DNA from 3 places in the Candidatus Stoquefichus sp. SB1 genome. Region 3 is predicted to be linked to each of the others. Evidence: predicted binding sites of a transcription regulator. Region 3 holds the regulator's gene; each other region holds the start of a gene.
What was found. The regulator Rex, encoded in region 3, represses fermentation and respiration genes when NADH is low (regulators of the CRP and FNR family bind a similar motif). The targets are predictions, from matches to a motif close to GTGAANNNNTTCAC.

Region 1 (8,256 bases), 360 kb from region 3:
AATTCTTTAGGTGGAAGTAGCAATCAAAAATCATGGGTTTTAGCTTCATTGTTATATGGTTTTATTGCAGCAATCTTATTTTTTACTTGTTTTGCTAAAACAAAAGAGCGTGTTCGTGTATCATCTAAACAAAAAGAAACAAAAATGCCATTTGTAAAAACTTTGAAGTTATGTTTTAAAAATGATCAGTGGTTAGTTATTGTTGGAATTTGGGTTGTTTATTCTATTGGAATGGGAATCAGTATGAGTTGCGCAACTTATTATGCAAAATATGTTCTTGGAAGTGAAAATTTTGCTGGGTTCTTCATGGCAATTACGACAGCTGTAGTTATTTTGACAATGCCTATTCTTCCTACTATAGTTCGTAAGATTGGTAAACGTAATACTGCGGTTATTGGAGCATTTGTTTCAATTGGAGCACAAGGTCTTATGCTTTTTAATCCTGAATCAGCTTCTTGGCTTATGTTCTGTTCAGGAATTCGCGGGATTGGAAATGCCTGCACATCTGGAACTATATTTGCTATGATTGCAGATACGATAGAGTATGGACAATGGAAAACTGGATATCGTGTAGAGGGTATGCTATATTCAAGTACAACATTTGGTGCTAAAATTGGTGCAGGATTAGCAGCAGCTGTTGCTATGGGAGTACTAGGGTCAGTTGGTTATAACGGATTATTAGCAGTACAATCAGCTAATGTTATTCATGCTATAAAAATTATGTATTTTATTATTCCAATTATTTCTTTATCCTTGCTTCCAATTATCTATCATTTTTATAAATTAGATAAAATATATCCTCAAGTCATGGAAGATTTACAGATACGTGAAAGGGATATGAATGAAGAATGATAAGCTTTCTTTTTATCAATTAAACAAATAAAGACTATTGGTTTAAAAAGAATAAATAAGTGATGACAGTAATTGATATGGTGTGTATATAGAATAAAGAGATATTAGTCAATTTGTAAATTGTTTTTTGATTGATCTGCTTTTGAAAGATGTACCTCTTATAATCATTAAAAGATAAAAAAACATGTAGACATTAAATATTATTGCTGCATGTTTTTTTAATCTTTATATACGAATAAAACCACTATTTTTTTGGTAATCATAAAAAAAGTGGCTGAGAAATGTTAAGTTTGTGTTAAGTTTATTTACAATATGTAAATGAAATGTTAATCTTTGTTTGTATATCATTAGGAGGCAAAAAAGGGATGGAAATGTCGAATGTATTTGCTTTATTAGGAGGCTTGGCATTATTTTTATATGGGATGACAATGATGTCAAATGGATTGGAATTAGCTGCTGGAAATAAAATGAAAACAATCCTTGAAAAATTAACAACAAATCGTTTTTTAGGAGTAGGAGTTGGAGCTCTGATTACTGCACTTATTCAATCTTCATCAGCAACAACGGTTATGACAGTTGGTTTTGTTAATGCTGGTTTAATGAAGCTTGAAAATGCTGTATGGGTGATTATGGGAGCTAATATTGGAACAACAATTACGGGACAATTAATTGCTTTAGATATTACTGCATTGGCACCTGTTATTGCTTTTGTTGGAGTTGCATTGATTGCATTTTTCAAAAGTAAACGATTGGATGCAATTGGAACTATTGCAGCAGGATTAGGTATTTTGTTTATGGGAATGGACATGATGTCAGGGGCAATGGTACCACTTAGAAGTTCACCAGAATTTATAAGTATCGTTTCTAATTTTGAAAATCCATTGATTGGTATTGCAGTTGGAGCAATATTCACTGCTGTTATTCAGAGTTCATCTGCTTCAGTTGGTATTTTACAAGCACTTGCTATGAGTGGAGTGATTACTTTACCTTCTGCTATTTATGTCTTATTTGGACAAAATATTGGAACTTGTATTACAGCTGTGCTGGCTTCTATAGGAACAGGACGTAATGCGAAACGTACAACGATTTTACATCTGTCCTTTAATATTATAGGAACATTGATATTTGTATTCATTAGTATGGTGACGCCATTTGCTCATTGGATGCAAGCTTTAACACCAAGTAATATTCCAGCTCAAATCGCAAATGTGCATACTGTCTTTAATATTGTCACAACATTGCTGTTACTTCCATTTGGAAAACAATTAGTCCAACTTACGTATAAAATTCTTCCTGAAAAAGAAGGACATGAAGATCGTATGGATGTGAAGTATTTAGATTTTAATATTTTTACAAATGATTTTCATATTGGAACAAGTGCTATTGCGAATACGCAATTATTTAATGAAACACAAAATATGTTGGATGTAGCAATTGATAATGTGCGAAGATCTTTTGAACTGATGATTAGTTATAAAGATGAAAAATATGAGAAATTACAAAAAAGTGAAGATTATATTAATTTTTTAAATAAACAAATTGTAGATTTTACAACCAATGCTATTTCTAATGAATTTCCACTTGAAGGTTCTCAAACAATAGGTCTTTTCTTGAAAGTATCGGCTGATTTAGAGCGAATTGGAGATCATGCGGTTAATATTGCAAATCGTGCGAAATTGTTACATGATGAAAATAGACATTTTTCTGATGAAGCAATGGATGAAATTGGCATTATGAGTAGTTTATGTACCAATATATTAGATGAATTGAAGATTATGAAATATGATGAGTTTAAAAATCTTGTTGATAAGGTTGATATTATTGAAGAGAATATTGATAAAACAAATCGTGAATTTAATATTAATCAATTAATTCGTTTAAAACAAAAGAAATGTACAACTGAAAATAGTGTTGTTTATACCAAAATCTTAACTGATTTTGAACGTATTGGAGATCATGGTTTAAACATTGCAGAAAGTTTCTATAAGATTAGAAAAGCGGTAGCTGCAATGAAAATGAAACCTGAAATGATTGAAGAATAATTGAATAGTTTTGTTGAATATGTGGTGGAGTCTGGCATAAAGTATTATACTTTATTTATTCAACAAATGTATTTTTAGCATAAGAAAAACCAGATTCTAAGTTATGATGAATCTGGTTTTTTAAGGTATAGACAATTAATTTTTGAATATTCTAAAAGAGATAGTTTGAAAATTGATGAATTGTTTTCATAGAAAGATAGGGGGAAATTATTTATGCAAAGGATTTTAAAAAGAGTAAGTCAAATAGGAGCGCATTCATCCCCTCCACGATTAATCGCATTGGGGTTTGCAAGTGTGATTTTAATTGGTTCATTGCTTTTAATGTTGCCTATTTCAATTAGAGTGGGGTCACATGTCACTTTTATTGATGCTCTCTTTACTTCAACAAGTGCTGTTTGTGTAACGGGTTTAATTGCCATTGATACAGCAGAGCATTTTACTGTGTTTGGACGAACAATTGTTGCGTTGCTTATTCAAATTGGTGGTTTGGGTGTGACTTGTGTAGGCGTTAGTATTATTTTAGCAACTGGGAAGCGGGTAGGATTTAAGGCAAGAAAACTGATTAAGGAATCATGGAATATTGGTGGCTATGGTGGTTTGGTTAAATTAGTGAAAGATGTTTTAAAAATGACTTTGTTATTTGAGTTTGTTGGAGCAGTTTTAAGCTTTATTGTTTTTGTACAGGATTATCCTCCTATAGAGGCACTAGGGATTAGTGTATTTCATTCTGTTGCAGCGTTTAATAATTCTGGTTTTGATATTCTAGGTGGATTAACAAATTTGATTCCTTATCAAAATAATGTTTTATTAAATTTGGTAACATGTGGATTGATTATTTTAGGAGGTATTGGTTTTTTAGTGATTATTGATGTGAAAAATAAAAAATCATTCAAAAAACTTTCTTTACATTCTAAAGCAGTCATAACTGTGAGTTTATTTTTAATTGGAGTTGGAACAATTCTTATAAAAATGACTGATCAAGTGACATGGCTAGGTGCTTTTTTCCATAGTGTATCAGCGCGTACAGCAGGATTTTCAACATATCCGTTAGGAAACTTTAGTAATGCGGGACTCTTTGTTTTAATTATTTTAATGTTTATTGGTGCTTCACCTGGTTCGACAGGAGGAGGTATAAAAACAAGTACGTTGTTTGTATTAGGAAATGTTGTACGCAGTATTATCAAGCATCAGCATTGTGTTGCCTTTAAAAGAAGAATTTCAGATAGTGTGATTAAACAAGCTTTTGTAGTCACATTATTATCACTTTGTGTTGTTATGATAAGTACTTTCTTGTTATGTGTGTTTGAACCACATTATACTTTTTTACAATTATTGTTTGAAAGTACTTCAGCATTTGGAACGGTTGGTCTATCAACTGGAATTACGCCACATTTAAGCATTATAGGAAAAGTGATTATTATTTTCACAATGTATGTTGGTCGTATTGGTGCCATAACAATTATCACATTAGGAAGTTATAAAGAGCCAACAACGGCTGTTTATACAACAGAAGATATAACGATAGGATAGGTGAAGAAAATGAAAAATAAAAAAAGTTATGCGATTATTGGTTTGGGAAGATTTGGAATGCCATTAGCTAAAACTCTGGCTCAGGCTGGAAAAGAAGTCATTGGGATTGATCGAGATGAAGATAGAGTGAAAGAATTAAGGGATTATACAGAGTATGCATTTGTAGCACAAAGTTTAACAAAAGAGGTTTTAGAAGATATTGGTGTACAAAATTGTGATATGGCTATTATTTGTATTGGTGATAAGATTGAAACAAGTATTTTAACAACTTTGAATGTTATTCATTTAAATATTCCTAAAGTGATTGCCAAAGCCACAAGTAGTGAACAGGGAGAAGTCTTAGAAAAATTAGGTGCACAGGTTGTTTATCCTGAAAGAGATATGGCTTTAAGAATTGCTAAGAAAATATTAAGAGATAATATGATTGATTCTATCTCTATTGGAAAAGGAATAGAAGTGATGGAAATCAAGGTATCTAGACAAATGGTCGGACAAACGATTATAGAAATGAAAGTTCGTGAAAAATATGGATTAAATATTATTGCTATTCACCATGATGGGAAAACAGAAACAGAAATTAATCCTCAATATCATTTTAAATGTGATGATACAATTGCAGTTGTTGGAAGAGAAGAAAAAGTTTCACAGTTCATTGATGATTATTCATGATCAATCTATATAAATTAAAAAAGTGTTGAATTGATCAACACTTTTTTAATGTGTGAAAATTCACGCCTGATGTGATAAATCATTGGAAATGGGTCTTGTTCCTATGTCTCTTAGAAGTATTGTACTTTTTTTTGAAAGGGGTTACTATAAACGTGCAAGAGATATCACGAGGGAGGAAAAATGATATGATGCAAAAAATTCAAAGATTCGGAGGAGCAATGTTCACACCAGTTCTGCTGTTTGCTTTTGCTGGTATTACAATTGGAATTGGAACATTGTTTACAACCGAAGCCATTATGGGTGGGCTTGCTAGTCCTGATGGTTTATGGTATCAATGCTGGAATGTTATCTTACAGGGTGGCTGGACAGTCTTTAATCAATTACCATTAATATTCGTAGTAGGACTACCAATTGGTCTTGCTAAAAAACAACAGGCAAGATGTTGTATGGAAGCGTTAGTACTTTATTTAACATTCCAATATTTCTTAAGTACAATCTTAAGTCAATGGGGATCTACATTTGGTGTCGACTTTGCTGCTGAAGTTGGTGGAACAAGTGGTTTAACAATGGTTGCCAGCATTAAGACATTAGATATGGGAATGATTGGAGCACTACTTATTTCAGGGATTGTTATTTTCTTACACAATCGTTATTTCGATACAGAGTTGCCAGAATGGATGGGAACATTTAGTGGTTCATCATTTGTCGTTATTGTTGGATTCTTTGTTCTCTTACCTGTCGCTTTCTTATCAGCGAGTTTATGGCCAATGGTTCAATCAGGAATGAGAGCATTTCAGGGATTTATCGCTGGAGCTGGAGCTCTAGGTGTTTGGGTGTTCATCTTCATGGAACGTATCTTAATCCCATTTGGTTTACATCACTTACTTTATTTCCCATTCTTCTATGATTCAGCAGTTGTTGCAGGTGGAGTCTTCTCAACTTGGGCAACACAATTACCTGAACTTGCATCAAGTAGTGAATCATTGAAAACACTCGCACCATATGCCTGGCCAACATTAACAGGTTTATCAAAAATCTTTGGTTGTCCTGGAATTGCCTTAGCATTCTATATGACTGCTAAAGATAGTAAGAAAAAGAAAATCGCAGGTTTATTAATTCCGATTACTTTAACAGCAATTTTCTGTGGGGTTACAGAACCAATTGAATTTACATTCTTATTTATCGCACCAGTTTTATTTGTTGTCCATGCAATTTTGGCAGCAACACTTTCAACAGTTGCCTACATGTTTGGAGTTGTTGGAGCAATGTCAGGTGGATTGATTGAAATTTCAGCTTTAAACTTTATTCCATTAATGGCAAATCATTGGCCAACATATTTAACATTATTAGTTATAGGTTTAATTTTTACAGGTATTTATTTCGTTGTCTTCAGATTCTTAATTTTAAAATTCAATTTTGCAACACCTGGTCGTGAAGAAGATGATGAAGAAATTACATTCCACAGTAAAGCTGATTTTAAAGAAAAACAATCAGGTGGAGCAACTCAAGGAAGTTTAGCAACAATGATCTTAGAAGCATTAGGTGGAAAAGATAACATTGTTGATGTGACAAACTGTGCAACACGTTTACGTGTGAATGTCAAAGATGAAACTTTAGTACAAAGTGATAGTTATTTTAAAAACATTGGAACTCATGGTATTAAGGCGACAAAAACGAATATACAAGTTATTGTTGGTTTAAAAGTTCCATCAGTTAGAGAAGAATTTGAGGGTTTATTATAGAAAGAGGAAGGTAGAAAATATGGCACGAATGAAAAAACAAGATAAAGAACTTCAAAAAATGAATCGATACTTTATGATCGCAAAAGTGTTCCTAGCAATTACTCCTTTAATATGTTACTTATATGTATCATTAAAAGCATCGATGAATGGTATCACATTTCAACAGCTTTTAAGTCAAGATCCAAGTACAACAGTTGTATTCTTAATCGCAATGATTAATCCTTATATTGCTTATCTTGTCCAATTAATTCAAAAGAATTTAATCAAAGGTAATACAAAATTTGTTTGTATTAATATGATTCTATTATTAGTTGCTCAAATGTTAACAATGAATCTATTCTATTTGATGATGTTACTTTATGTTTTCTATCGTGCTATCCAATACTACAATATTCCAGTTTTAGTTACACTTAAAAATTCAACAATCAAGCAATCTTTTGTCAATGGTGGAGGAAGTATGCTTGTGATGTTGGTAAGCTGTATTAGCTTGTTTGCCACTATAAGATTAATGTAAAAACGGAGGAGAAAGAAAATGGCAGAAAAAAAATATTCAATTACAATTGCAGGTGGAGGAAGTACATTTACTCCAGGAATTTGTTTGTTATTATTAGAACATATGGATCGTTTCCCTATTAGAAAGATTAAGTTCTATGATAATTTTAAAGAAAGACAAGAAACAATCGCAAAAGCTTGTGAAATCTATTTAAAAGAAAATGCTCCAGAAGTGGAATTTGGTTATACAACTGATCCTCAAGAAGCATTTACAGATGTAGACTTTGTTATGTGTCATATTCGTGTTGGATTATATGCAATGCGTGAAAAAGATGAAAAGATTCCATTAAAATATGGAGTTGTTGGTCAAGAAACATGTGGGCCAGGAGGACTTGCTTATGGTATGCGTTCAATTGGTGGCGTTATTGAAATCTTAGATTATATGGAAAAATATTCACCAAATGCTTGGATGTTAAATTATTCAAATCCAGCAGCTATTGTTGCTGAAGCTACAAGAAGATTACGTCCAAATTCTAAAATCTTAAATATCTGTGATATGCCAATTGACTTAGAAGAAAAAATGGCTTCAATGATTGGTTTAAGTTCAAGAAAAGAATTAGATGTTGGATATTATGGATTAAATCACTTTGGTTGGTGGCATTCTATTAAAGATCAAAAAGGAAATGATTTAATGCCAGAAATTAAAAAACATGTGGCTGCGAATGGATTTGCAGATGCTTTGTCTAAAACAAATCAACATGTTGAACAAAGCTGGATTGAAACATTTGCAAAAGCCAAAGATGTTTATGCATTAGATCCAGATACAATTCCAAATACTTATTTAAAATATTATTTATATCCTGATTATGTTGTTGAACATTCTGATCCAAATCATACCCGTGCTAATGAAGTTATGGAACATCGTGAAA
Region 2 (8,256 bases), on a different contig from region 3:
CATAAATCAAGAGTATCTTTATAATGAGCATAAAAAGTTCCACGACTAATATTTGCAATCTGAATAATATCAGTCACAGTAATTTTGCTCGCTGGTTTCACTTTAAGCAATTGAATAAATGCATTTTTAATAGAGACTTTAGATTTGATTGCATTACGATATTCTGTACGCATAATTTTCCCCCCCAATACTATACAATTTTTATGATTTTATCTAAAATTAAATAAATCTTAACAGATTGCATATTGTTGTTTTATTTTCTTAACATTATAATATAAATAGAATAGAAAAGGTATAGTTTTTATAAAAAATACCTGAAAGGAGGGAGTTTTATGACAAATTGGAGTCTCATGAATCATCGTTTACAAGGTATCACATTAAAGGTTTTTAAACGAATCTGTCGTAGTCATGATATAGTGATAGGAGATGGTGATTTAAAAATTATTCTTCGTATCATTAAAAATAATCCTTATCCAGTATTGAATGATGAATATACTCCAATTCTATTATTTGAAATTTCAAAAGAGACGAATGAGAAGACATGTCATGATTTCAAACCAATAATTGAACAAAAATATTTAATTCATGAAATAGAATAATGGAGGCTTTATGAGCAAGGATGATTGGTAGAAGGGCACTTTTTTAAAAATGAGAAAAGTGTCCTTTTATGTTGTGTATAAAAATACAAAATGATAGAATAACAAGAGTATGAAAGGATGAGAAACATGAAAACAATTGCAATTGTAGCGACTGGCGGAACTATTGCTGGAACAGGAAAACAGGGAAAGACTGTTGCTTATCGTGCTGGTGAAATGAATGTTGATGAGATTATTCAGTCAATTCCAATGATTCAGGATATAGCCAATATTAAAGAATATCAATTAATGAATATTGATAGTAATGAAATGAATCCACAAAGATGGATAGAATTATCTCGTATTATTAATGAAATTGTTCAAGATGAACATATTGATGGGGTTGTTGTTACACATGGAACTGATACATTAGATGAAACAGCATATTTTTTAACATTAACAATTCATAGTGCAAAACCAGTTGTCATGACTGGAGCTATGCGTCCAGCTACAGCAACCAGTGCGGATGGACCATATAATTTATATCAGGCTGTTTGCTTAGCGACACATGAAGAAGCACACCACCAAGGTGTTATGGGGCTTTTTTCAAATACAATTTATTCAGGAAGAGATATTCAGAAAGTGAATAATTATAAAATAGATGCTTTTGATCAGAAGGCTTTTGGCTGTTTAGGTTATATGCAGGACCATGAAGTTTATTTCTTTTCCAAAACATTCAAAACACATACATTGAATTCTCTATTTTCAAAATCTTCATATCATGATTTACCATCAGTTGGTATCGTTTATTTTTATGCTGGTGCATCATGTCAGTTATTATATGATATGGCTAAAAATCATCATGGTATTATTTTAACGGGGTCAGGTAGTGGTAATTATAGTGAGGAATGGTTATCAGCAATTAATGATTTATCATCTCAAGGAATTATTTTTGTACGTTGCTCACGTGTTGCTCAAGGGATTGTTTTTGATGATGATATTTTTGATCCACATCATTATTGTATTTCAGGGAACACTCTTACTCCCCAAAAAGCAAGAGTCCTCTTGATGTTAGCATTGACACAAACAACCAAACGTGAAGAGATAAGGAAGATTTTTAATGAATACTAAACAAAAAGGGATTGTCTTTACAGTCATTTCTACTATTATATTTGGTATTACGCCAGCGATTGGAAAAATGACATATGCAATGGGAAATAATGGTATTCAACTTGCTTTTTTAAGACATTTATTTGTTGTACCTCTATTTTTATTAATTGTTTTCTATCAGCAGGTCTCTTTAAAATTAACCAAACAACAATTAAAAGATGTGATAAAAGTAGGTTTTTTTGGAAATACGTTGACTGTTGTTTTACTTTATTCATCTTATAGTTATATTGGAGTGGGAAGTGCAACTGTTCTTCATTTTCTTTATCCACTATTTGTATGTGTTATCAATTTCTTGTTTTATCAGCAATCCTTAAATAAGAAACAGATTGTCTGTTTAATAATAGCAATTATTGGGATTTTATGTTTTATAGATTCGTCCTCATCATCTTTGATAGGTTTTCTTTGTGCTATTTTTTCAGGTGTTTTCTTTGCTTATTATATGATTGGGATGGATCATTCCACAATTCGTTATATCAATCCATATGTTTTTAACTTTTATTTAGTTGCTATGAATGCCATAATTATCTTTATATTTGCATTGATAACCCATAATCTTTCAATGATGCCTATTGAAGGATATTTGCTAGCTATGATTGTAGCCGTTTTTACATCACTGATAGGTGTTGTTCTCTTTCAAAAAGGAATCTGTTGTTTAGGAGCATCTTTAACAGCCATTCTTTCGACTTTAGAACCGATTACAAGTATTATTGTAGGAATGATTTTTTTAGGTGAAAGTTTGACAATTATGAAAATGATTGGATGTGGCTTAGTTCTTATTTCAACCTTTATTCTTGTAAAAGCACAAGGAGGCAGTTATGAAAATTGATGAACTTGTTTTTCAATTACAACAAGCAGAAAGTTTTATATTGGCGATTGATGGTATGTCAACTTCTGGAAAGACAACATTAGCAACTCAATTGCAAGAACAATTAGGTGGACATGTATTTCATATGGATGATTTCTTTTTACCGGCTGAAAAAAGAACACCGCAAAGACTTGCCGAGCCTGGGGGAAACGTTGATTATGAAAGATTTTTAGAAACTGTTTTAAAACCATTAAGTCAAAAACAGACAGTAAGCTATCAGCCATTTGATTGTTCAGTTATGGCATTAGATAAAACAGTGCATAAAATTTCATATCATCCCTACAATATTATAGAAGGAAGTTATGCATTGCATCCAGAACTCTTGCCTTATTATACTCATCAAGTTGTATTAAGAATTGATTCTAAAACTCAGCTTCAAAGATTACAAAAACGTAATCCTAAACAAATGAATCAATTTATAGATATGTGGATACCATTAGAAAATGATTATTTTACTTATTATCATATTTTTGAAAAGTATCCAGTGATTGATTGACGACATATTCTTTGATTGGATTCATATAATATATGGGTGAGAAAATGATTTTAAATGAAAATGAAGTGAAAACTTGTTTAGAATATGGATTAAAGCCATTCTTAAATAAATATTCAATATTTATAAAAGAATCCCATTTGGCGATTCGTGATTTTATTGAAATGCAGGCTGTGGTTGCTTATCAGGAACATGTTTTTGATATGAGTGCGACATTTGCATTGTCATATCAAGATGGTCGGTTGGGATTTGAAAAGGTGACAGGGAAAGTTGAATATTTATTTTTACAATTAGGTTTATTAAGTGCTTTGAAACAAATGATCCATGATGAACATTTATTATTTAAGGATGATGCCTGTTATTATCTTTGTGATTTACCTATTGAAAATCTTTTTATTGAAAATAAGCATTTATGTATTGAATTAAAAAAGTAAGCAATTGATGCTTACTTTTTTAAAACTTCATCTATAAGACCGTATTCTAATGCATCATAGGCATTCATAAAATAATCACGATCAGTATCTTTTTTAATACGTCGTAATGGTTGACTGGTCATTTCTGAAAGCAGACGATTTAATTTCTCTTTTTGCTTTAAAATGTGTTTTGTTGTGATTTCTATATCGCTTGCTTGACCATTTGTCCCACCTAGTGGTTGATGAATCATGATTTCACTATTTTCTAAAGCATATCTTTTGCCTTTTGTTCCAGCTGCTAATAAAAATGCACCCATACTTGCAGATAGTCCAATACTAATTGTTGAAACATCACATTTAACAAAATTCATTGTATCAAAAATAGCTAAACCAGCTGATACACTTCCGCCTGGAGAATTAATATACATGTCAATATCAGCATTAGGATCGAGTGATTCTAAATATAAAAGTTGGCTGACAATTGAACTCGCCATTTCATCATTGATTTCTCCACATAACATGATAATACGATCTTCTAAGAGCCTTGAAAATATGTCATAAGCATATTCTTTTGAATGTTTTTTTAAAATAACTGTTGGTATAAAGTTCATAAATGTTGACCTCCATAGTTCATTATAGAGTCTTTTGAGATGATTATTCATTAAATAGATGAGTTTGTTAACTTCTTATGATGAAAACACAATATTTGTAAAAAAATTATAACGATATTGGAAAAATGTGTTTATTTCAACAAAAGAGATGTAGGAAAAAGTCTTTTTGTGTTTGGAAGAGGTTACATTCATATCCATGTGAATTTTTTTATATAATACTTACAACTTTTATTGATTTATTTTGGTTTGTAGACTATAATAGAGGCATAAAATAAATCAAGGAGGATGTCAGAGAAATGGCAGTAAAAGTAGCAATTAACGGTTTCGGACGTATTGGACGTCTAGCATTTAGACAAATGTTTGGTGCTGAAGGATATGAAGTAGTCGCAATTAACGATTTAACTGATCCAAAAATGTTAGCACATTTATTAAAATATGATTCAGCACAAGGGAGATATGCTTTAGCAGATAAAGTAGAAGTTAAAGAATCTTCTATCGTTGTAGATGGAAAAGAAATCGAAATCTACAAAGAAGCAGATGCTTCTAAATTACCTTGGGGAGAATTAGGTGTAGATGTTGTTTTAGAATGTACAGGATTCTATGTATCTAAAGCAAAATCTCAAGCTCATATTGATGCAGGAGCTAAAAAAGTTGTTATTTCTGCACCAGCAGGAAATGACTTACCAACAGTTGTATTTGGTGTAAACGAAGGTATCTTAAAAGCTGATGATACAATTATTTCAGCAGCTTCTTGTACAACTAACTGTTTAGCACCTATGGCTAACGCTTTAAATAACTTAGCTAAAATCAAATCTGGTATCATGTTAACAGTACATGCTTATACTGGTGACCAAATGGTATTAGATGGACCTCATAGAAAAGGTGATTTAAGAAGAGCACGTGCTGCTGCAGTTAACATCGTACCTAACTCAACTGGTGCTGCAAAAGCAATCGGATTAGTTATCCCTGAATTAAATGGAAAATTAATTGGTTCAGCTCAACGTGTACCTGTTCCTACAGGATCTACAACTATCTTAACTTCAGTTGTTGAAGGTGAAGTAACAGTTGAAGAAGTTAATGCAGCTATGAAAGCAGCAGCAACTCCATCATTTGGATATACTGAAGAACAATTAGTATCTTCTGATATCATTGGAATCAACTATGGTTCATTATTCGATGCAACTCAAACTATGGTTAAACCATTAGATAATGGAACTACTGAAGTTCAAACAGTTGCTTGGTATGACAACGAAAATTCTTATACTTCTAACATGGTTAGAACTATTAAATATTTCGCTGAATTAACTAAATAATGCAATGAAAAGGGGGTAATCTAAAATAACTTGGGATTTCGTGAATCTCATCTATCAAATAAAGTGGGGCTTAACTGACCCCACTTTTTTGTATAGACTTTTTTAATTAGAATCGTTCATTGGATTTTTCTAAAATCTTATCTACTTTTGAAGATATTATCATGATTCTTCTATACATATTACTTATGTCTTCCAGTATTTCTTCCAGAACTTCATCTTCTTCAAGAATCCTATTCTCATCGTCCTCCAGAATAAGCTTGTATGTCTTTATCATTATTATTTGTCCTCCTTTTTTATAATATTGAGATAATAGGTTGTATCACTGTTAAGTGAAAATAAGATTTTGTTTCTGAAACGTTCCCAGTTCAGGTATCCATTTGATGCATGTTTGATCAGCTTGATGCTTTTATTGCGGTTCTCTACAATCGCAGTATTCATCTTTCTGTTTTTCTCCCTGTCTACAATCATAAAGGAATTGATGATTTCCTGCTTCCATCTTGTCAGAGTGTTGGCGAACTGGCTCATCTCTTCTATAGGACAGCACCTGAAGTCGATAATGATTTCTTCCAGTTTTTTCTTTGCGTCTTCATAATGACACTGTCTGTAGAAACGGGTAACACTGTCCTTAAGGTCATAGGCGATATCAAGTTCTCTGTCATACTTCACCATATAATCAAACAGATCATAATAGTTGTAGTATCCTTCCAGTCTTCTGTTGTATCTCTTTTCCTCATTGGGATCAAATATTCTGTTGTCAGTTGAGATGAACATCCAGTTAAATTTTTTAAGCACATAGTAGTGTCTGGATGCTTCCTCGTATATATATTCCTCTTCTTTTGTAAGGCCGATATTCTTCTTTTTTTGTTGAAGTTCCCTGATCTGTGTCATGTACTTTTTCTGAGCTGATATTCTGACTTTATCCATTCTTCGCCCCAGTTCCTGAACAACATGAAACTTGTCGATACAGCAGCTTGCATTGGGAAAGACGTGTCTGGCAACAATCCTGTAGGTTTCCCACATGTCAAACGAACAGTACAGCACCTTTTCACGCTCTTCTCTGGGAATAAGCATAAAGTAGCTGATCAGGTCATCCTTTTTACGTGTTGGCAGGACATCAACAATCTTCTGGTCAGTACAGTCAACCAGCACACAGACAAATTTGCTTTTATAAGTCTTGAATGCATAAACCTCATCAATACCCAGACATGCAGGAAGAGGTCTCCTGGAAATACGGACATGATCATCAAAGATATTGATGACGGAGGTTACTGAAACATGATAACGCCTGGCAACAGATGTGAATGTTTCATTGGGAAGCTTAAGATCTCTGAGGATATTGGATACAGTCGCTACAGAGATTCTGGAACTTCCAAATACAAAGGGATTGTGTTCAAAGAATGTTTTGTGACAGTGAGGACAGCGATATCTTCTGGCTTCGTATATGATAAAGCACTGGGAATAATTAAGAACGGAATGAATAATCTTTTTTTGAGAATAATCCTTAATTTTATCAGTCATCTGACCACATACAGGACACTGATGATATTTGACATTCAGTCTGATGCAGATGTAAATTCCATCTGACTGATGGGTGATTCTGAATTCCTGAATATCATCTTTTTCAAGATTGAAGAACTTGAGAATATCATTTTCGGAAATAATAGGCATAATGGTAGTATTGAGCAGTTCACCATCTTCCAAAAGAGGTGGTGCATCGATAGCCTTCATATAAAAATCTCCTTTCATCTTGTTTCTAAGACAAAAGTAACATAGAAAAAGGGAAAGGCATACAAAAGTCATGTGGGAAAATAGAAAAGACAAGGATGATTTCTGCGGTTCATCCAGCATAAGGTTATGTATCTAAGGGGGATATCGTGATATTTATGGATGAGAAAAAAGCGATGAGAGGAATAAGTGAACTGAGAATAATTGACAGATGAACAGATAACAGAGAAATCGGCAATTGAATAGGGAATCATTTCCTGAATAAGAACTGCATGAGTCACACCGCAATCAGTGCATTGAACTCTCAGTATTCTGATAACAATATCTCTATTGAAGAAATCAGTATGACGATCATAGTAGGCATGAAAAGTCCAGCTGTGGGAATGACAACTGGAGCACTCAATTTTATTGAAGTTGATGCTTCTAATCAATCTGTCATAAACAAACTGATTGAAAGGCTTGATTTTTTTGTGAGTTTGAATTATTATCATAGTGTTCTTCAATAGGACAGGATAAATAATCAAACTTTGGTCGGGGCGATTGTTTATCCATTTTCTTTCTGTAAATTTTATAAAATAATCATATAATGATTTAGAGAAAATATAAAGAGAAAGAACCCCATAGAAATGAAAAGAAGAAACAATATAAAAAGAAAAGGCACCCCAATAAATTTGAGTGCCAGTAAAAACCCCAGAGATATTTAATTACTCGAAAAGGGCACATAGGTGCTCTTTTTTTGATAAAATCATCATTTTTAATGAAATATGCAAGGGAAAGGACAATAAATTCTTTTCTTTTGCATATTTTTTGACCAATGAAAAAAGTTATAGTATGATAAGAAAAAAGAAATGAAAGGAGGAAAAAACATGGATACATCAATTGTATTAGGTTTACTCATTCCTTTTTTGGGAACAACATTAGGATCAGCCTGCGTCTTTTTTATGGCACGTAAGATGAGCACACTTATTCAAAAGGTTTTATTAGGTTTTGCTTCTGGTGTTATGATTGCAGCGTCAGTTTGGTCATTGTTGATTCCGGCTATAGATATGTCAGCATCTTTAGGAAAATTTGCATTTATGCCAGCAGCAGTT
Region 3 (8,256 bases):
AGTATCATTATATAATAAAGGTAACACAACATCATATAATTCCATTGGAACAGGTTTTTGATATCCTTTTGTAAAATTATAGATCAGAGCAATTCCTAAATTTTCATCTTTCATTTTATCAACAATCTTCATTTTCATCATCCTTCCTAAATAAATAAACCTCTACACGCTGTCTTTCTGCTTTCGCTTTATCATCATAGAAAATCATACATGTCTTCATTTTCTTTTCTAATGTATTATATTTCACAACATTATAAGATATATAACGACTTTGACTTTCTTTTAATCCCCCAGTCGCACTTCCCGCACCAATATAATAACGCTCCTGTTGATTTCTAAAAAAAGGCAAATGCTTATGACCATGAAATATATATTGTATATGTCTTTGCTTTATCCAATCAATTAGTAAGGGTGCATCAGCCAAAACTTTAGAGGTTTCTACAATTCGATTAATAAATGTTTTTTCATGCCATTTTGTTTTAATAAATTGAGCTTTAGAAATAGGATAAACATGATGATGAAGCATTAAGATCATTGTATAATCCTCAATATGATCAATAGCCTCTAACTCATCATCAATTTCATTGAGTTGCCTTTGACCAACTTTTCCTCTTGCCAAATTTCCTTCACTGGTTGTATCCATTTTAATCAATATGAGTTTTTCTTTTTCTAAAACCTTTATACTCTCACCCAACAAATAAGCAATCACTTTACTCTTTTGATTACGTGCCATATTAAAACCATGAACAATCACATCATGATTTCCTAATATAAATGTTACATTTGCCTTATAACGTTTTTTTAAATTATTCATAAAATCATTAGCCAAATACATATTTTTACGATTAGGAGATTCCATCAAATCACCTGTAATCAATATCTTTAATTGTTCATGAGAATGCAATAAAGGTACAATAGCATCTAGAGAATTATATAATTGTATTAACCCTCTCTGACGTTTATTCTTACCTAAATGCAAATCACTTAATTGAATAAAATATGAATCATTTTGATAATCATTATATGTATCAAAAAGATCATCTCCCAAATCAATATGCTTTAATAAAGTTTCCCAATCCTGTTTATGATGAATAGGTGTAAAAACTTGATTATCTTGATTAAAAATAAGCACTCCTGGCCATAAATCCGCATGATTCATAGCACAGAAAAACGCTGGAAACGGATCAAAAAAAGATAAATCCTTACGTTGAAATGCTTCTTTTACACTATAGATATAGATATCTTTATACTGTTTTTCATTGATATCTAAACAAGAATCTTCTAAAAAACCAGGCAAATAAAGAATATGTGTAGCATCATGATATTGCATAGATAATTCTTTTAACATAGTTGAAAAAGGAATGTGTAATATATGATCAATATCTTCTGCTTTTGTACGTTTTGAAAATAATTGAAAATCCTCTTTTGTCAACTGATCTAATAAAAAACAAGGAATTGAGCGATTCCTAAGCCATTGACAAAATTGTTTTGTGTACTCATATGAAGACATAAGATCTCTCATATAAGCTGATTCATTTTGATAAATGATATTAAAAAAAGTATTTATGAAATCAATGTCTTTCACTATGTTTTCACCTCGAAACTATTATACTACAAAAAAACAAGATTGAATATATCTATCATAATGGAATTTTGAAAACAAAGAAAAAGAGCATGACTGCTCTTAAAATTTTAAATTTCTAGGCGTTCTTGGGAAAGGTTCCACATCTCTGATATTCTGCATACCAGTTAAATACATTAAGAAGCGATCAAATCCTAACCCAAATCCAGCATGTTTACAGCCACCATATCTTCTTAAATCCATATACCACTGTAATCCATCCTTAGCCATTTCTTTTTCATCCATCATTTTTTCTAAGACATCATATCTCTCTTCACGTTGACTACCACCTACTAATTCACCAATTCCAGGAACTAATAAATCACAAGCTGCAACTGTTTTACCATCATCATTTAAACGCATATAGAAAGCTTTAATTTCTTTAGGGTAATCGGTTAAGAAAACAGGTCCACCAATGACTTTTTCACAGATATAGCGTTCATGTTCACTATTTAAATCCATTCCCCATTCAACTTTATTTTCAAATTTAACATCAGCTTTTTCTAAAATTTCAATTGCTTTTGTATAAGTCATGCGTTGGAAATCACTGTTTTTAACATCAGTAATACGACGAATACAATCTTTATCAATCATTTGTTCAAAGAATTTCATTTCTTCTGGAGCATTGTCTAAAACATAATCAATACAGTATTTAACCATATCTTCAATTAAATCCATATCATCCTCTAAATCAGCAAAAGCAATTTCAGGTTCAATCATCCAAAATTCACTAGCATGACGTGAAGTATTTGAATTTTCAGCACGAAATGCTGGACCAAAAGTATAAACATCTCTAAATGCCATACAGAAAGCTTCAACATGCAATTGACCAGTAACTGTTAAGAAAGCTTCTTTACCAAAGAAATCTTTATCAAAATCTGTGTTATCAATTGTTGTTGCTCTAAACATTTCTCCAGCCCCTTCACCATCATTACCAGTAATAATTGGTGTATGAACATAGACAAATCCTTGTGATTGAAAGAATTCATGGATTGCCATTGATAAAACACTTCGCAATCTAAAAATAGCATAAAAAGTATTTGCACGTGGTCTCAAATGGGGAATTTCACGCATATATTCAAAAGAATGTCTTTTCTTTTGAAGTGGAAAATCATCATCACAAGCACCTTCTACAACAACCTGTGTTGCTTCAATTTCAAATGGCTGTTTCGCATCAGGTGTTAACTTAAACTTTCCTAATACACGAATTGCACTTCCTGTACTAATATGTTTCACTTCATCATAATTAGTTAATGCCTCAGCTAAATAAACAACCTGACAATTTCTAAAATATGTCCCATCATTTAAAGCTAAAAATCCTACTTTTCCATTATCTCTATTTGTACGTACCCAGCCATCTAATTCAACATATTCAAGACTTTCTGTCTCAAATTCTGCACCAGACATAACCATCTCATAGAGTTCTCTTACAGTCATAAATTCAAACATTCTTATTCCTCCTTCTCCAATAAAAAAAGCCATTCCTATCAAAGGAACGACTGATATCGCGGTACCATCCTTATTCATAATCAAAGATTATGCACTCTTAGACTCTAACGCAGTCTTACGGGATAGTCTACTTTATTTTCTCCTACCCAGTTCATTGAGTGTTCCATATTTTAGATATTTCTCTTGCTTACACCATCCAAGAGTCGCTTTCAAATATCATTAAAAATACGTTCTCAAATCATTACTTGTAACATTATTATTAACACTTTTTCTTTATTATTTCAATACTTTTCTTATCTTATTCATCATTTGCATGCATTTTTAAGACCAATTCCTGAATTGCAACGACAACATCAACAGTTTGCACGGCAACATCACTATGTACTGTAAAATGTGTATGTGTAAAATCAACAATTCCCTTGACTCCTAATGCCATCAAACGATCGACTGTTTCTTGAACATGATCACTAATAGCCAAAATAGCAATTTTACAGCCTTGTGGAAAAGTATCTTCTAAATCATCAATATGTAAAAGCTTTACACCAAAACGCTCTCCCACTTTATTTTGATCTTGATCATAACCACAAACAATTTTACCAACTGTATACTGCCAACGATTATACTTTAAAATTGCACTTCCTAAATTTCCAACACCAATTAGAATAATGGGTTCATCTAAACCTAATCCAAGAACATTATTTAAAATATTAATAATATCTTTTGTATCGTAACCAATTCCTCTTTTACCTAAAGATTCTTTACTTGTTAAAAAACCAAAATCCCTACGAATAGTTGTATCAAGAATACCTGTTGCTTCAGCCAATTCACTTGATAAAAAATTGTCTTTTCCTTCATGTTGCATATTTCTCAATGCTTTTAAATAAATAGGAAAACGAGACATTGTTGCTTTAGAAATTTTTTGATGCTTTTTTTCAATATGACTCATCAACACTTTCCTCCTCTAAATCATATGATGGCTTGACACTCAAGTCAAGTGCTGAAAACTTTTGATGCTCATACATAATCCGAGCTGCTGAGGCAATCATTGCGGCATTATCAGTACAATAGGCCATTGGTGGAAATAAGACTTTAATCGGACTTTCATCCATTAATTTTTTTCTCAATCCTCGATTGGCACTAACTCCGCCAGCAACAATAATTTCTTTGACCTGATAATCTTTTGCCGCTTTTATTGTTTTAGACACCATAACATCCAAAGCAACTTCCTGAAATGAACATGCTAAATCAACAGGAACAATATCTTCACCACGCTGTGAAGCATTATGACACAAATTAATCACTGCTGATTTTAAACCACTAAAAGAAAAATTATAGGATTCATCATTTAATGGCAATGGCAAAGGATAACGATGTTTTCCTTCAAGCGCCATCTTATCGATCACTGGCCCACCAGGATATGGCAAATGAAGAACACGCCCAACTTTGTCATAAGCCTCGCCTATTGCATCATCTAAAGTTTGTCCAATCACCTCAAAAGAAAACTCATGTTTCATATAAACCAGTTCACTATGGCCTCCACTAACGACTAAACAAAGGCAAGGATAAGCAATATCCTCTACTAATTCATTCGCATAAATATGTCCAGCAATATGGTGTACTCCTATCAATGGCTTATGATAAGCCAAAGCTAAAGTCTTTGCCGCCTGCATCCCAACATGCAAAGAGCCCACAAGTCCTGGACCTTTCGTTACTGCAATAGCATCAATATCATGCATATCAACATTTGCCTCATTCAAAGCCGTTTTTAAAACTGTTGATACACATTCCACATGCATACGACTCGCAATTTCAGGTACGACTCCACCAAATAAACGATGGGTATCAATTTGTGATGCAACAACATTACATAAAAGTTCCCGTTTATCTTTTAATATTGCTATTGACATTTCATCACAGCTTGACTCTATCGCAAGAATTAAACTCATTTTTGTCCCTCCAATCCTTTAACCATTAAATAGGCATCTTCATGATTATCCTGATAATAACCTTTACGAATAGCTTTTGTTTCAAAACCTAAACTTTCATATAATGAAATTGCTTTTTGATTAGATATTCTAACCTCTAAACTCATTGTTTCACAACCTTGCTGTGATGCTAAAGCAATCATTTCCTGCATAAGAATACGTCCTAAACCCTGATGCTGATATTTTGGCACAATCCCAATGGTTGTAATTTGTGATTGTTCATACATCAGCCACACACCAACATAACCAACAATTTCATTATCAATTTCCAAAACATAATTAAATGAAAATTGATTTTCTAATATTTCATACATAAAATCTGAGCGACTCCATGCTGAAGTAAACAAAAGCTGTTCTAATTCAACAATTTGATCCAAATCATCCAAATCCATTGCTCTTATAAGCATATTTTCTTAGCCTCTACATCTTTTAAATAATAAGGCACCAATGCATCCACATTTTCCACTGGCTCTATCATTTTTGACAAATCATACATATTTTGAGCTAAATTAACAGTTGTCATAGGATAATGAACAACTTCACTTTGCCCAACCACACAATAATATGGATAATTTTCTATAAAGTGTGAAAAATCATCAATTGGCATTAATTGTTCAGACGTTATAGCCTGACCTTGATCATATACACATACAAACACTTTTTGACTTCTCGCATCAATAACTGATACACATTTTTGCAGACCTGCATAGGCAGCCAATGATGAAACAACTTTTATTTTTACAGGAGCGACAACGCTCAATGTCTTTGCAATCGTCATAGCGACTCTTACCCCTGTATAAGATCCAGGTCCACGTGTTATAATCATTTCTTCAACATCCAATAATTCCAAATGATGTTTTTCTAGTAATGATGCTAAATAAGGAATGGCATTTTCAGATTGCCTTTTTGAACCCATCTCCTGTTTCACTTCTAAACACTGATCATCTTGATACAAAGCAACCATTAAATATTGATTTGATGTATCCATTATTAAACGAATCATATTGCCAACTCCTTTATGAGATTTTCATATTTTAAGCCACATGCTTTCAAAAAGAAAGAACGTGTTTCATCATCATTTTTAACAATTTTAATCTCTAATCTTTCTGTAGGAATAATATCTTGAATATAAATCGGCCATTCAATCACACAAACCCCTTCATCTTCAAACATTTCCTCAAATCCCAATTCTTCATTTTGTCCTTCTAAACGATAGGCATCAAAATGATATAATGGAAGACGGCCCTGATAAACTTTCACAATTGTAAAAGTTGGTGAATTAATGACCTTGGAAATTCCTAATCCTTTACCAATTCCTTTTGTAAAAGTTGTCTTTCCAGCCCCCAATTCTCCTTCTAATGTCAATACTGCTCCAGGAAACAAAAGATTCGCCAATCTTTCTCCAAAATCAATCATATCCTGTTCACTATGAAACGTTATCATGCCCTTTCCTCCTTACTTTTTTGATATATACTGCTGATAAACACCATACCAATGTTCAGCAAAACCTGGTCTAAATGGTCCAGACATATTCATCGCCATCTCTATGAGAATATCTAACTGCTGATTTAATATTTGATCTAATTTTTCGCCATAATGCATTTGTGCTTTATGTTGACGATATTCTTCTTCATCCAATATTTTATATTTATAATCAGGGAAAACTTTTAAATCCAAATCATAATCTATGTACTTTAAGGCATCACCATCAAACAATGTTGGAGATGCAATATTACAATAAAAATGAACACCATTTTTACGAATCATACAAATAACATTATACCACTGATTCTTAGGAAAATAACAGATAGCTGGCTCTCTTGTATACCATCTTCGACCATCTGATTCTGTCACTAAAGTCCGATTATTAATGACAATATAATGCTGACTTGTTTCTTCTAAAACAAATCCCTTTTTCCAGCAGCGATGAATACTCCCATCATGCTTATAACAATGAATAAGCACATCATGTCCTACTAATGCTTTATTCATAAACATACCTCTTTCTATAACATAGTTATTATACACAAAATCATATCATTTTGAAAGGTTTATTATTCGAAAACAAAAGAGAAACCTATTTCCTCTTAACCTTTTATAAAATGATAAATGTCATCTATTATAGGCTTATTTGAACAAAATATCTGCCTAATGAGAATTTAAATAATCCCCAATCTCTCTTCAATTTCAATTATCAGGCTAGAATAGCACTTAAAAACTGAGCATCGTCTGCTCAGTTTTTAACGAAATACATTTTTTAATCGAGAATATAAGATAGGAACAACTATCATACATAATATTAAAGTTGTGACATTATAAGGCAAGTTGTAAATAGAAGAATAAATCATTGGATTCATTCCTTCAGGTGCATATTCAGCAAACAAAAATGCCCCACTTGCAAAATGACACAAATATTTTAAAAACATTGCAACAATAATTCCCCAATAAATAGGAACCTCTTTAAAATGAGTGGACTTTATCAAAGGAGCGATACCACAAACAGCTAAAGGTAAGACATAGTCTAACAAAACTGACCATGGACCCCAATAACTTGCAATTGCTAAAACAAATTGCAAAATAGCAACGCCAATTCCACAAATAACGCCATAACCAGCCCCTAGTAAATAAGCACATAAAAAGATTGCAATAACATCTATAGAAATAAATGCACCACCTTGAGGCATCTCAGGAATAATCTTGTTAACATATCCTAAGATAATTGTAATAGCCATAAACATAGCTAATTGAACCATTGTTTTGACATTCAAGTCAACTTTAAATAATTTTTTCATTTTCTCCTCCACATTTTATATTGGAGCCATACAAATAAAAAAGCTTTCTCACACATGCGCAAGAAAGCAAAAATAACGTTATTTGCACTCTCTACGCTGGCATTACCCAGTTCAGATGATAAGGGATGAGGCTAAAACCTCTCTCAGCAAAAGCACCCCTGGCTCAACGACTATTATAATCCTTTTTCTATAAATTTCAAGATTTTCTATCAATTGATAAAGATAGTCATTTTTTTCATCCTTAAAATAATAGATATATTCATCAAAATGATATATCGATATGTTATATTTTTCACGTATTTTTTCCTAGTTTTTTTTATTTTTAATGCTATAATAAAGGAGAATTAAGGGAGGACGAAATAAATGTCAAAAGTTATTGCTGTGAACGCTGGTAGTTCATCATTAAAAT

Region 1: the regulator Rex is predicted to act here: its motif matches at 5,144-5,157, upstream of BN1865_RS04400 (alpha-glucoside-specific PTS transporter subunit IIBC).
Region 2: the regulator Rex is predicted to act here: its motif matches at 4,326-4,339, upstream of gap (type I glyceraldehyde-3-phosphate dehydrogenase).

Annotation. Positions count from the first base shown of each region.
Region 1 covers NZ_LN852694.1:159,246-167,501, forward strand. The annotation lists gene BN1865_RS04380 (MFS transporter) at 1-852, shown strand, start outside; gene BN1865_RS04385 (Na/Pi cotransporter family protein) at 1,218-2,894, shown strand; gene BN1865_RS04390 (TrkH family potassium uptake protein) at 3,108-4,424, shown strand; gene BN1865_RS04395 (potassium channel family protein) at 4,434-5,093, shown strand; gene BN1865_RS04400 (alpha-glucoside-specific PTS transporter subunit IIBC) at 5,279-6,835, shown strand; gene BN1865_RS04405 (hypothetical protein) at 6,855-7,349, shown strand; gene BN1865_RS04410 (6-phospho-alpha-glucosidase) at 7,368-8,256, shown strand, end outside.
Region 2 covers NZ_LN852696.1:619,120-627,375, forward strand. The annotation lists gene BN1865_RS15455 (TetR/AcrR family transcriptional regulator) at 1-173, opposite strand, end outside; gene BN1865_RS15460 (hypothetical protein) at 333-599, shown strand; gene BN1865_RS15465 (asparaginase) at 726-1,706, shown strand; gene BN1865_RS15470 (DMT family transporter) at 1,696-2,571, shown strand; gene BN1865_RS15475 (uridine kinase family protein) at 2,561-3,106, shown strand; gene BN1865_RS15480 (hypothetical protein) at 3,151-3,537, shown strand; gene BN1865_RS15485 (ATP-dependent Clp protease proteolytic subunit) at 3,549-4,127, opposite strand; gene gap (type I glyceraldehyde-3-phosphate dehydrogenase) at 4,424-5,440, shown strand; gene BN1865_RS18475 (hypothetical protein) at 5,547-5,714, opposite strand; gene BN1865_RS15495 (ISL3 family transposase) at 5,717-7,168, opposite strand; gene BN1865_RS18480 (hypothetical protein) at 7,438-7,671, shown strand; gene BN1865_RS15500 (ZIP family metal transporter) at 8,032-8,256, shown strand, end outside.
Region 3 covers NZ_LN852694.1:523,658-531,913, reverse strand. The annotation lists gene BN1865_RS06375 (D-2-hydroxyacid dehydrogenase) at 1-132, opposite strand, end outside; gene BN1865_RS06370 (metallophosphoesterase family protein) at 119-1,585, opposite strand; gene asnS (asparagine--tRNA ligase) at 1,685-3,070, opposite strand; T-box leader at 3,110-3,321, opposite strand; gene BN1865_RS06360 (redox-sensing transcriptional repressor Rex) at 3,369-4,016, opposite strand; gene tsaD (tRNA (adenosine(37)-N6)-threonylcarbamoyltransferase complex transferase subunit TsaD) at 4,003-5,016, opposite strand; gene rimI (ribosomal protein S18-alanine N-acetyltransferase) at 5,013-5,462, opposite strand; gene tsaB (tRNA (adenosine(37)-N6)-threonylcarbamoyltransferase complex dimerization subunit type 1 TsaB) at 5,453-6,058, opposite strand; gene tsaE (tRNA (adenosine(37)-N6)-threonylcarbamoyltransferase complex ATPase subunit type 1 TsaE) at 6,055-6,498, opposite strand; gene BN1865_RS06335 (DUF402 domain-containing protein) at 6,511-7,047, opposite strand; gene BN1865_RS06330 (energy-coupled thiamine transporter ThiT) at 7,296-7,847, opposite strand; TPP riboswitch at 7,918-8,017, opposite strand; gene BN1865_RS06325 (acetate/propionate family kinase) at 8,211-8,256, shown strand, end outside.